Regions from separate parts of the Lysinibacillus sp. NPDC058147 genome, predicted to be linked through region 3. Evidence: riboswitches for the same ligand, from Rfam matches in the RefSeq annotation. Region 3 holds a riboswitch; each other region holds the start of a gene.
The links. A riboswitch is a leader RNA that binds a small molecule or an ion and turns the genes downstream of it on or off. The one in region 3 is predicted to bind cobalamin.
Positions count from the first base shown of each region.

Region 1: it holds a riboswitch for cobalamin, as region 3 does, so the genes downstream of both, ACFVT8_RS07945 (ABC transporter substrate-binding protein) here and ACFVT8_RS22850 (FecCD family ABC transporter permease) in region 3, are expected to answer to the same signal.
Region 2: it holds a riboswitch for cobalamin, as region 3 does, so the genes downstream of both, nikA (nickel ABC transporter substrate-binding protein) here and ACFVT8_RS22850 (FecCD family ABC transporter permease) in region 3, are expected to answer to the same signal.
Region 4: it holds a riboswitch for cobalamin, as region 3 does, so the genes downstream of both, ACFVT8_RS03980 ((2Fe-2S) ferredoxin domain-containing protein) here and ACFVT8_RS22850 (FecCD family ABC transporter permease) in region 3, are expected to answer to the same signal.

Region 1 is NZ_JBHVUJ010000002.1:518,625-521,820, forward strand. Features, by position in the region: gene ACFVT8_RS07940 (precorrin-3B methylase) at 1-458, opposite strand, end outside; gene ACFVT8_RS07945 (ABC transporter substrate-binding protein) at 511-1,512, opposite strand; cobalamin riboswitch at 1,680-1,865, opposite strand; gene ACFVT8_RS07950 (GTP-binding protein) at 2,045-3,196, shown strand, end outside.
Region 2 is NZ_JBHVUJ010000004.1:396,237-399,432, forward strand. Features, by position in the region: gene ACFVT8_RS24575 (hypothetical protein) at 1-473, shown strand, start outside; gene ACFVT8_RS14670 (DUF1572 family protein) at 644-1,180, shown strand; cobalamin riboswitch at 1,323-1,515, shown strand; gene nikA (nickel ABC transporter substrate-binding protein) at 1,804-3,196, shown strand, end outside.
Region 3 is NZ_JBHVUJ010000013.1:29,105-32,300, forward strand. Features, by position in the region: gene ACFVT8_RS22845 (biotin transporter BioY) at 236-832, opposite strand; cobalamin riboswitch at 1,005-1,197, shown strand; gene ACFVT8_RS22850 (FecCD family ABC transporter permease) at 1,415-2,461, shown strand; gene ACFVT8_RS22855 (heme ABC transporter ATP-binding protein) at 2,467-3,196, shown strand, end outside.
Region 4 is NZ_JBHVUJ010000001.1:823,640-826,835, reverse strand. Features, by position in the region: gene cobJ (precorrin-3B C(17)-methyltransferase) at 1-1,124, opposite strand, end outside; gene ACFVT8_RS03980 ((2Fe-2S) ferredoxin domain-containing protein) at 1,129-1,500, opposite strand; cobalamin riboswitch at 1,640-1,823, opposite strand; cobalamin riboswitch at 2,043-2,227, shown strand; gene ACFVT8_RS03975 (energy-coupling factor ABC transporter permease) at 2,541-3,196, shown strand, end outside.

The DNA.
Region 1 (3,196 bases), on a different contig from region 3:
TCCTTTTGATAAACAAGCCCAATGTCATCATACACCGCATTATAACAGGCAGAGGCACAGCCATTGACGTTTAAGCGTAATCTTGTAGGGACTGTTATTCCTTCTATTGAATGATATAGCTGTTCAGTAATCGGTGCTGCCTCCATCTTATCACCATCACAAAAGTCACAAGCCTTCATCGACACAATCGGCCCTTGCTTTGCCACATACAGACCAGCCTCTTCTAACTCCTCAATAGTATTTGCTACATCTACTGTTGGAATAGATAATAATATGCTGTAAGAGGCTGAGTATTTGATTGCACCTATTTCCCCTACAACCTTCGCTATTGTTTGAAATTGTAAGGGAGTGTAATGCTTATTAATAATACCTGGGCTTATGGCAAGACGTGTAAAATCTCCATTACTGTTTAGCTTTTCAAAGGTTTTGTCCGGTATATTCGTACGGAATGCGTTCATAAATACTTCTCCTTATGAAAAAGGAGCTAGCAAAACGCTAGCCCAGATTTTTTTAGTTTTTAAAGCTATCAGGATAGAAGCCTTTTGCTAATACTTGAATGGCTTCTGCAGCACGAACTCCTTCTGACGCAGCAGAAAGCGGTAAGATTACAAATCGTTCATTTTTTACTGCTTCCGTTTCTTTTAAGGCTGGATCATTTTTTAAGAAATTTATTTTTTCTCCCGCCGTTGTTTCACCGTAATCAACGACAACAACAACTTCTGGATTTCGTTCTACTACATCCTCTTTAGATACCGTAGTCCAACCGGATTCAACATCACCAAAAATATTTTTACCGCCAGCCATCGTTACAAGCTCGTTCATAAAGTTTTGTCCAGCAGTAAAGACATCTTTATCACCACTATCAAACACTAATACGCGCAGTTCTTTCCCTTCTTGTGGTAATTTTGCACGTACTTCATCTACATCTTTTGTCATTTTCTCGATTAAAACTTCACCACGATCCTCAACGCGGAAAATTTTCGCTATATTTCGAATATCTGTGAAAATATCATCTAAAGTAGGTTTCGTCATATTTGAGGCAGTATGTAAATATGTGTGAATCCCTAATGCCTCAAGTTCTTCAGGTGTACCGACACCTTTCTCTCCAAAGGCACTTTTCCAACCACCGTATAAAAAGTCTGCCTCAGCATTAATAACCTGCTCCTTTGTGGGATACTGTTCAGCTAATACAGGTACTTTATCGTAGGCAGCTTGTAGAGGCTCATAAATTTTATCATCTAAGTATGCAGTCCCTACCATTGAATCTTCTAAACCTAAAGCCAACATAATTTCTGTTACGTGTTGATTTAAGCTAATCGCTTTTTTCGGTGCTTCTTTATATACTTGTGTTGTTCCATTATTTTCAATTGTTATTTCTGTCGTTGCAGCTTGTGATGGCTCTACCTTCTCACCTTTTGCTGCAGATTCTGGTTTGTCCTTTGCGTTACACGCGCCTAGTACAGCGATCAATGCTATTACAAAGACAAGCCATACGTGCTTCCATTTCTTCATGTCCTCTTCTCCTTTGTTGTTAAATATATAAAAAGAAATCATTAGACTTCTTTGCTCCCGAGTTAGGTTTCTAGAAAAGGGCATAAAAAAATCCCCTTGTTTCCAAGAGGTTAGCATAGCGAAAGAAAGGTTCTTCAACCGTTCACTATCTCCATCCTCGTGGTTTAAGTAAAAAATATATATTGGCAGGTATCCTGGCTTAGGTTCATCATCTATACGCCTTCCCATAGTGTTGCTACAGTGGCATCTCGTATAGACTCCCCATTTACAGTTGCGGGACAGCATCGGATTTGCACCGATTTCCCTTTTAAGCAAATGACAAAATCATTTGCACCAATACGTCGTTTTTATTTAATTGTAATTGATATCGAAAGATTAGCAGATTCACAATCTCCGAAAATATTAAAAAATTATAATCATAAATATATTAACACTATTCCGACATAAACACTAACGATTTTTAAACGAAATATTTTTCATTCCAATTCTGTTACAATGTTGATAAATGAATTAATAGAAACGAGGATTTTTTATGCATGTAACAATTGGAGTACTCGCACACGTAGATGCAGGAAAAACAACATTTTCTGAGCAGTTGCTTTTTCATACAAACAGTATTCAAGCCCGTGGACGAGTGGATCACCAGGATACATTTCTAGACAACCATGAACTGGAGCGTCAGCGGGGCATTACGATTTTTGCGGAGCAAGGTCGCATGACGATTGGAAACGATACATATACGTTAATTGATACACCTGGACACGTCGATTTCTCGCCGGAAATGGAACGTGCCATTCGGGTTATGGATTATGCCATTATAATTGTTAGTGCAGTTGAAGGACTACAAGGTCATACCGAAACAGTGTGGCAACTTTTACGCCAATATCACGTCCCAACCTTTTTCTTTATCAATAAAATTGACCGTGAAGGTGCAGATGTTGAAACCGTTATGGCACAGCTTCAAAAGGATTGCTCTGAGGATGTACTGTTCGTAGATGAACCGCTCCGCCCCGACTTTGTATCAACTCACATAATGGAGTGGATCGCTGAACGTGATGAACAGCTTCTGGATGCTTTTCTTAATGAGACATTGGATAGCTCTAGCTCCCTTACTCATTTACAAACAATGGTTAAACAGGAAAAGGCCTTTCTATGTTTTTCTGGCTCTGCCTTGAAAGATATTGGGATAAAAGAATTTCTAGCTCAGCTTCCCCTACTTACAGAAACAAATTTTCTTAATGATGCCCCGTTCCAAGGTGAGGTGTTTAAAATTCGTCATGATGGACATCAACGCTTAACTTTTTTAAAGGCATTGCAGGGCACATTGCATGTGAGAGATGAATTTTTCTTTGGAGATGCAACAGAAAAAGTGACTGAAATTCGCCTATACAATGGTAGCCGTTATGATACCGCTCAAGAAGTAGAAGCTGGAGAGATTTTCGCAGTTAAAGGGATTAGCGAGGGAAACATCGGAGATATCATTGGTTATTCAAGTAACCCGAAGCCCTATGAATTAGTACCGACTTTACAGGCAAAAGTACAATATGAAGGCGATCAACATATAAAGGAAGTATTAAAAATTTTCCGCACACTTGAAGCAGAAGAACCATCTTTACGTGTGCTGTGGCATGAAAAATTTCAAGAAATTCATGTACATATTATGGGTGTCATCCAACTCGAAGTT
Region 2 (3,196 bases), on a different contig from region 3:
CAAATACACAGGAGGTCTATGCTATAACGTCAGAGATGGAAGATGGTACCCTGCAAAAGCAATTTCAGTTTAGTTATAAAGAAAAGTCTCTCACTGGAGTGGATCGTCAATATATTAATTTGACGGTAACAAATGTAAATCATAATCCTTTAGGAAACTATAACGTTACGGAAGATAGTCAGCACTTTTCAGGGGAAATCACGAATGTAGGTTTGAATTTTATGAATCCTTTGTATTATCGTGCGATGACACCAGATAAATTTTTCGCGTATGTATATTATAATTATAATGATACAGACAAGCGCATTTATCAAATGAATACAAGAGCCAATGAGTTTTATACATATTATAATGGCTATGTATATCAAATAGGCTATCAATTAAATGGTGATCAACAGGAAGCACAAGAAAAAATGGTTGCTCTTGTAAGAGAATTTATCCCACACTTAAATTCATGGAAAGCAAAGAAATAAGGTGGAAGATAAACTGACTGTAAAAGCTCGATTGGTGAAGGCTTAGAAATTAGTGGTGATTAAAACCCTCTAGTAAGTATTACTTAATTTTTGTCACCAACTAGTTACCAAATTGGCACATCTCATTCTGTCTATATTAAAATAGTAGAAAAGAGGATGGGGGTTCAACAATGACGGTAGCGCAAACGTATTTAAATGTAGTTCAAAAAAGATTTAAAAGTGTGAAAGAACAAGGTGATAAAACACTCTCACAATTGGATCATGAACAACTACACTGGGCTTTTAACGAGGAATCCAATAGCATTGCCGTTATCGTAAAACATGTTAGTGGCAATATGATATCGAGATGGACTGACTTTCTAACGACAGATGGCGAGAAAGCAACGAGAAATCGTGATGATGAATTTACTGATAGCCTTCAGACAAAAGAAGAGGTTATAACAGTATGGGAAAAGGGATGGCAAGTATTTTTAAATGCTTTACAAAGATTAACGGAAGCTGATTTACAAGGGTTTGTAACGATAAGAGGAGAACAGCATTCCGTGATAGATGCTATCGAAAGACAAATGTCCCACTACTCACAACATGTCGGTCAAATTGTTTACATCGCAAAGCAACTAAGGGGCACTGATTGGCAAACATTAAGTATTCCAAAGGGTCAATCTCAGGCTTTTACAGAGTCTATGGTAAAAAAACATCAACAATAGAAATGGGGCCGTCTCACTAGTGTGAGATGGCTTTTATGATGGAATATACTATAATAAAGCCTTTAAATATCTCAAAACTTTATTATATTCAGAAAATAAAATTGACGTGTGTCTTTGAAGCATGTTATGTTTATTACTAAATTTAATAATTATCATTACAAGTTTGAGTGAAATAATTTTTCACTCAATTAAAAGGAAAATGGGTGTAAATCCCATGCTGTCCCGCAGCTGTAAATGAGGAGTTTTGTTTCAAATACCACTGAGTAAGTACTTGGGAAGGTGAAGCAAAATGAAGATTCATAAGCCAGAATGCCTGCTTGTAGTTAGATTCATTGTAGAGCTACGAAAGATAGGGAGATGGATGGAAGGCTTTTAATGATGAGTTTTTCTATCCTTATTCATATTTGAATAAGGATTTTTTTATGCCTTTTTCTAAACATAGTAGTTTACATCAAAGTGAGGTGCGAATAAGGTTAGCGGCGGAATATCGGGTTTTAGCGGCTTCATATGCTTAGTTAGCGGCGCAATTTACACTTTTAGCGGCGTTCCCCGAATGCTATGAGTTTTAAATTAGAAGTATTTTGTGTCTTTCTAGCACCAATAAATAGACAGGAGCAGAAATAATGTTATTCAAAAAGAATTTATTACCTTTCATTCTATTGCTGATGTTAATCATTTTAGCAGGGTGTTCAAGCTCGAATGAAGGTAATGGAAGTACAACAAAAGATAACGAAGGAAAAATGATAACAATTGGCTGGCCACTAGATATAGGGCCATTAAATCCGCATACTTATCTACCAAACCAAATGACTGCCCAAGCAATGGTGTATGAATCATTGGTAGAATATAACGATGACGGGACAATATCGCCGAAATTAGCAGAGAGTTGGGAAATCTCCAACGATAAAAAAACTTACATATTTCATCTTAGAAAAGATGTCAAATACTCTGATGGGACAGCCTTTAATGCAGATAATGTCATTCGTAATTTTAATGCAGTTTTAGCAGATCGTGAAACACACTCCTGGATGGGGATGGTGAATCATATTGTAGATGTTGTGAAAAAAGATGACTATACAATTCGTTTACAGTTAGATGAACCATATTACCCTGTATTAAACGAACTGGCGTTTGTTCGACCATTCCGCTTTTTAGGGGATAACGGATTCCCTGAGGGAGATGCAACTAATAAAGGAATAAAAGCTCCGATTGGAACAGGTCCATGGGTATTAACCGAATACAAAAAAGATGAATCCGCAATTTTTAGCCGCAACGAACATTATTGGGGTGAAAAGCCACTGGTGGACAAAGTAAAAGTGAAAATTATTCCTGATTCAGAATCTATGTCACTGGCATTTGAAAATGAAGAATTAGATTTAATTTATGGCCGTGGCATTATTAGCTTAGATAACTACACTTTCTTAAAAGATAGCGGTAAATACAAAACGGCTATATCTGAACCTTTATCTACACGTGCATTGCTATTTAATACACAATCTGGTCCATTAGCAGAATTAAAAGTACGTCAGGCTATTCAATACGCTATTAATAAAGAACAAATGGTTGAGAGCATTACCCATGGTACAGAAAAAGTTGCCAATACACTGTTTTGGGATGCTATTCCGTATGCCAATATTGATTTGAAACCAATCCTATTCAGTCCAGAAAAAGCCAAGCAGTTATTAGATGAAGCAGGTTGGACATTACAAAAAGGTGATAAAATCCGTTCTAAAAATGGGCAACCTCTTAAACTAGATTTAATCTATATTGCAACAGATGCCATCCAAAAACCTATGGCAGAATTAATGCAAGGAGAATTAGCAAAAATAGGCGTCCAACTAAATCTTGAAGGCGCTGATGTTATGGTAGGGCTCCAAAAATTGATGGATAATCAAGTAGATATTAATTTTTGGCGTACTAATGGTCCACCAACAGACCCGCATAGCTTCGCAAACGAATCAGCAACACTGAATGCAAATGGCGTTTATGAAGCGAAATTAGGCCTAGATAACGCAG
Region 3 (3,196 bases):
TCGATGAGCCGCTTCGCTGCAGGGTCTCGGGCCAACACGATGTTGGTCACGAAGGCGTTATCACAGGACGTGATGGTTTTAGCTTTCGTTCCTCTATTGCTAATCCCCGAGAAGTCGCCCAGTCTCCACTACAATCAACTATTTGCATAGCAAAAGTTATCAACAAATTTTGGTGATGAATCAAAAACTGTCCAATTAAGTATGCTATATACTTTTGGACAGTTTTTGTATCTCTTTATTTAATTGGAATTATTTTTAACACTTTTTGAAGGCGGTATGCAAAAATACCTGCAAATACAGCTAAAATAATATCTTTTGGTAAAGGGGGCATCATCCAAAGCCATGCTACCTTATAAGTGAAAGCATCAGTAGCACTAGCCCATAGCTTATAGGCAAAGTACATCCAATTTGTTCCTAGTAAATAATTAATAGCTGTAGCAACTAATGCTGCAACTACATAGCTTTTCTTCGTCCCACTGCGTTCTACAATAAGCCCCGCGACAAATGCAGCTACTATAAAAGAGACAATAAAACCAAATGTAGGACTTATTATTTGTCCAAAGCCTCCGTTGAATCGAGCAAATACAGGTGCACCTGCTAAACCGATACACATATAAACAGTACAAGCGAGTGCCCCTTTTCTACTACCAAGAATAAGCCCTGCTAAAATAGCAAAAAATGTTTGCAATGTGATAGGTACTCCACCAACCATCATGAAAGGTACAATGGACGTAATATTAGCTCCGATCATCATCAATGTTGAAAATAGTCCAATATAGGCAATATCGACTGTTCTTAATTTGTGATGAGTATGTTCTGCAATTGTTGTCATTATTTCACCCCTAAAAAGTAATGTTGATAATAGTAGTGTAAAAAAATAATGATTTTGTGTCAACTTGATAATTATATATAGTTAACACAAAGTGATTTTCCCTACTTAACTTGATAAATCATTGTTAGTTATAGACTAACTATTAAAATATATGATAGAATCGTCATAATTTTAAATATTCGATGCTAATGGTGTGACATCTTGTACAATGTGTCACTTAAAAGGGAAGTCGGTGCAAATCCGACGCTGTCCCGCAACTGTAAAGAGGAGTTCTATGATGATTTAGCCACTGTTCTAGGATGGGAAGGCAATCATAGTAACATTGATTCGAAGCCAGGAGACCTGCCAATTAGTAATTCCTGTAATGCCCACGTGGATGAAAGCAATTACGGACAATAGTAGAAGGAAATCTTTCTGATGTTGTTTTATCAAGGGTATTTCTATGCGTGTTTGCATAGAATACCCTTTTTTGTTTCATTTATCTTCATTCAATGCTTCTTTTTGTCCCGAAAGTAAACGACAGCAGCAACAACAATTACGCCAAGGAAAAATTGATCTTTAATAATAGGAGTTAATAAACATATGAATAAAAAATTTATGCTACTCTCAATGACTCTTTTTCTAGTACTTATCATTTCAATGACAATTGCGATAATGGTTGGATCGGTTTCTGTTACCCCATTTTATGTATGGAAAGTGATCCTTTCTAAAATCCCAATAATACAAAATTCAATAGAAGAAGATTGGAGTCGCTCACAGGAAATTATCATTTGGCAAATACGAGCTCCGCGAGTATTACTCGCTGCTATTGTAGGAGCAGGTTTAGCAATTGCTGGAGCAGCCATTCAAGCACTTGTTCGTAATTCAATTGCAGAACCATATATTTTGGGGATTTCTTCTGGAGCGACGGTTGGTGCTACATCCGTCATCATTTTAGGTGCTTTTTCATTTTTAGGAGCTTATGCACTTTCTGTATCTGCATTTTTAGGTTCTCTTACGGCAATGGGGTTAGTTTTCTTCTTATCACGCGTTGGAGGTAGAATTTCTGTCTTTCGACTTTTACTTTCAGGGATGGCAGTGTCTTTTATTTTATCTGCTATTTCAAACTTTATTTTAATGATGTCAAAACAAGAGGGCGGAATGAAGGCGGTCATGTTTTGGATGCTAGGAAGCTTAGCTGGTGCTAAATGGGGTAATCTTTTAATCCCAACTATTATTTTTATTGTAGTATTTGCCTTGTTATGGCTCCACTATCGAAGCTTAAATTTATTACTGCTGGGGGAAGAAGCAGCAGTCACATTAGGAGTTAACTTACAACAATTTCGTATACAGCTTATTTTAGTAGTTTCATTATTAACGGGTGTGATTGTTGCTGTAAGTGGCTCAATCGGATTTGTCGGCTTAATCATTCCACATATTGTAAGGCTAATTGTAGGTTCAAACCATAAATATGTCATACCGATTAGTGCATTATTAGGGGGGATTTTCTTAGTTTGGGCAGATGCAATTGCTCGAATTTTAATTGCTCCTGAGGAAATGCCAATTGGAATTATCACGGCTTTTTGCGGTGGTCCATTTTTTATTTGGTTGCTACGTAGTAACAATTATTCATTCGGTGAAGGAGATTAAAGCATATGACATTAGAAGCGAAACAAGTATCATTCTCCATTTCTGATGCACGTATATTACATGAAGTAAGTATTCAAATAAAAGACAAGCAATTTGTTGGGCTAATTGGTCCTAATGGTAGTGGGAAGTCAACGCTATTAAAGAATATGTATCGTTTATTAAAGCCAGAAAGTGGAACAGTATTACTAAATGAACAGGATATTTTAAAGCAATCGAGTAAAAGCATTGCTCGAAATTTAGCAGTTGTGAGTCAAGAAACACCAGTTTTATTCGATTTTACAGTGCATGATTTAGTGAGTATGGGGAGAACACCTCATAAAAAACTATTGGAGCTTGATCAAGAACGAGATTTTCAAATTGTAAAAAATGCACTGAAACAAACAGGCATCGCTCATTTAGAGAAACGTAGCTTTAGCTCTCTTTCGGGTGGAGAAAAAAAGCGTGTGATGGTTGCTCGTGCTCTCGCCCAGCAAGCGCAGGTGCTTATTTTAGATGAGCCAACGAATCATCTAGATATTCAGCATCAATTACAGCTTATGGATTTAATCCAAACCTTACATTTAACAGTTGTTGCTGCAATACATGATTTAAACATTGCAGCTATGTATTGCGATCAAATTTATGTTTTACAGCAAGGTCGAATTGTTTGTTTTGGAACGCCAGAAGAAGTACTTACACCGGCATTATTACAAGATGTATTTGGTGTTTATGCCGATATACAAACACATCCACTTA
Region 4 (3,196 bases), on a different contig from region 3:
ATCGTTCCTTCCTCACCTACTACTTCAGCCAACGTCATCATTTGTTGAGGAGTAAAAAACTTATTGGCTACCCCAGGGCTAACAGCTAATTCAAAAACAGATTCGACTTTTTGTTGAACGAGCTTAGGCGTTACCTTAAGAGCGCTCGTTCCCTTTACCATTGCAAGAGCTGCTGTCGCCATTTCAAGTGAAGATTTTTTAGGCTTTGATTCTGGTCTGATGGCTAAACTGGGCTTAATACGATTAGCATTAGGATCTGTCGCAAAATCATTACGCGCTGCTCCTGTTTCTTGATTCATCGCCCACGGTTCATTTTCTTCCTTCAGTCGTTGGTGTGGTCGTAACGGTTGTTTTTCCTCACCAAGTGTATATTTACGCTGATAACCACGTGGCGTAATCATTTTATTGTCGTAGAAGAATGTTGTTGAATTCCCGATAATAACTGTCGTTAACATGCCGATATCATGTTCAAGCATTTCTGCTAAAGTAGTCATCGTTATTTCCTGACGGTCACGATACGCGCTTTTCACAAGTCCAACCGGCGTATCTGGCGATCGATATTCCAATAAAATTCGTTGTGCCTCTACTATTTGTCTCGTACGACGCCCACTTTTTGGGTTATAAAGTGCAATAACGAAATCCGCCATAGCTGCCGCTTCCACTCGTTTTGCAATTAAATTCCAAGGTGTTAGGTGATCACTTAAACTGATGGTACAGGCGTCATGCATGATCGGAGCACCTAGTAAACTTGCACACGAATTAATAGCTGAAATACCTGGAACAATTTCTACCTCGATACCAGTTGCTTCTGTCCATCCTAGCTCGATTAATACTTCATACACTAATCCAGCCATTCCATAAACCCCGGCATCTCCACTGGAAATGACCGATACGATACTTCCAGCCTCTGCTTGACGCACCGCTTCCTGTGCACGTGAAACCTCCTCTGTCATACCAGTACTAATAATCGACTTTGCATTAACTAAATCCTGAATAAGTTCAACATAAGTTTTATAGCCTATGATCATATCACTTTGTTGTAGTGCCTCCACAGCACGAGTCGTAATATGTTTAAAGTCTCCAGGGCCAAAGCCAACTACGAAAATCTTACCTTTTTGCGCCATTTTGCTACCCCTCTTTCACCTTTTCAATGCCTTTAATGGCTGTTGTTTGCGCTGTACGCTGTAACGAACCTTCACGCAATGTAAAAACATGCTCATTATGTAACGCTTCATGATTCAAATCTTGTACGAGTGCTCTCGCATGCTCCATTGTCGGCACTCGGTACCAATTCCCTTGAGGATAAGCAATGACAACACAAGCATCCTTACATCTGCCATTACAGCGGGTCCTTGTCGTATGTATTTCTTTATCAAGCGCTAGTAACTGTATTTCATCACGGATTGCCTGTGTAATGTCCTCAGCATCTTTTTTCATACAGCTACTACCATTGCAAATAAAAAGATGTGTTTTCATCCCCTCTAAATTCCAAGTTGTCATAGTTTTTCTCCCCTCATTTGCTTTTTAGGAAAAAGAAAAACCTTTACTCTAGACGAAGAGTAAAGGTTTAGTAGAAGCCAAATAAAAACGAATATATACAGGTACTCGCTCTCGCTTCAACTTCTCCCTCCGAAAAGTTTGCATGCATCATCACATAAGCAGGTTTCCTGACTAAAGCTTCCTTTTACTTTCGCGCCTTCCTAGTTTTCACTAGTGGCATCCGCGATTTCATCAGCTATTACAGTAGCGGGGGCTGTATCGGATTCTCACCGATTTCCCTATTATCTTGAAAATATTCAAGCACTTATGGACGTTTTATATGAATTTATGTAATTAAAAACTGTTTCTATCATAGCTTATTTTTTTAAAATTTCAATATTTCTTTTTTAATTTGTGACAATTTTTTTAAAATTTCATAGAAAAAACGCGATATCCAGTTTATATTTATCTAAATTTTCGATATAGACTATCAATTTAAAATTTTTTCACAAAAAGTATAGCATATATATGGAAATTCGTGTTACACTTTGTCGTGAAATCTCACAACTTCAACTTTTTTCGGTGCGAATTGTTCAGCATTTCGCTTAAAAGGGAAGCCGGTTCAAGTCCGGCGCGGTCCCGCCACTGTACTAGGGAGTTTTATAGAAAATGTCACTGTCCAAAGGATGGGAAGGCCTATAAAACATTGAACTTAAGCCAGGAGACCTGCCGAAAAATATGTGATCGTTTCAACCTACGAGGATGGGTGTGCGGCTTAGCAGATTAGAATTTTATTTGCTTTTTTTAGCTATGCACTTTTCCACTACGGAAAAGTGCTTTTTTTCATTCAGAAGAGATTAGTTCTCAAAGTGGTAGTACAGATATGGTTCCATCCGAGCCAAAAAACCACTGAATGAAAAAAAGCCTCCGGCGGATGTCACGGATTTTGAAAGGAATGAATTGTGCTTGCACAATTCTAAATCCGGACGCAATTACGCCATGGCGAAATTGTATCGCTCGCATACTAATTCGAAAAATTTTAAAGCTAGGAGGAGAGATTTTTGAAATTTTCAGGTTGGAAGCTTAGTTATTTTTTATTGGCCTTTTTATTCGTGCCAAATCGTGCATTTGCAATGCATATTATGGAGGGCTTTTTGCCAATCGAATGGGCGATTTTTTGGTGGGTCATTTCGATTCCATTTATTATTTTAGGATTACGTTCTATTCGTAAAACTATTGATGAAAATCCTGAAACAAAAATGATTTTAGGTCTATCAGGTGCCTTTGCCTTTGTGCTATCAGCCTTAAAAATTCCTTCTGTAACGGGGAGTTGCTCGCATCCAACTGGAGTTGGGCTTGGAACAGTTCTTTTTGGTCCACTAGCAATGAGTGTTATCGGAACAATCGTGTTATTATTCCAAGCTTTACTTTTAGCACATGGTGGGCTTACAACATTAGGTGCAAATACCTTTTCTATGGCAATTATGGGCCCTATTATCGCTTACTATGTATTTAAGGGCTCACAAAAAATGGGACTATCATTTTCCCTCGCTGTCTTTTTAGCAGCAATGCTTGGTGATTTAGGTACATATGTTGTCACTTCTGTACAATTAGCTCTTGCCTTCCCTTCTGAGGTCGGAGGCTTTATGGCTTCATTCACAAAATTTGCTGGTATTTTTGCGTTAACACAAATTCCTCTTGCTATTAGTGAAGGAAT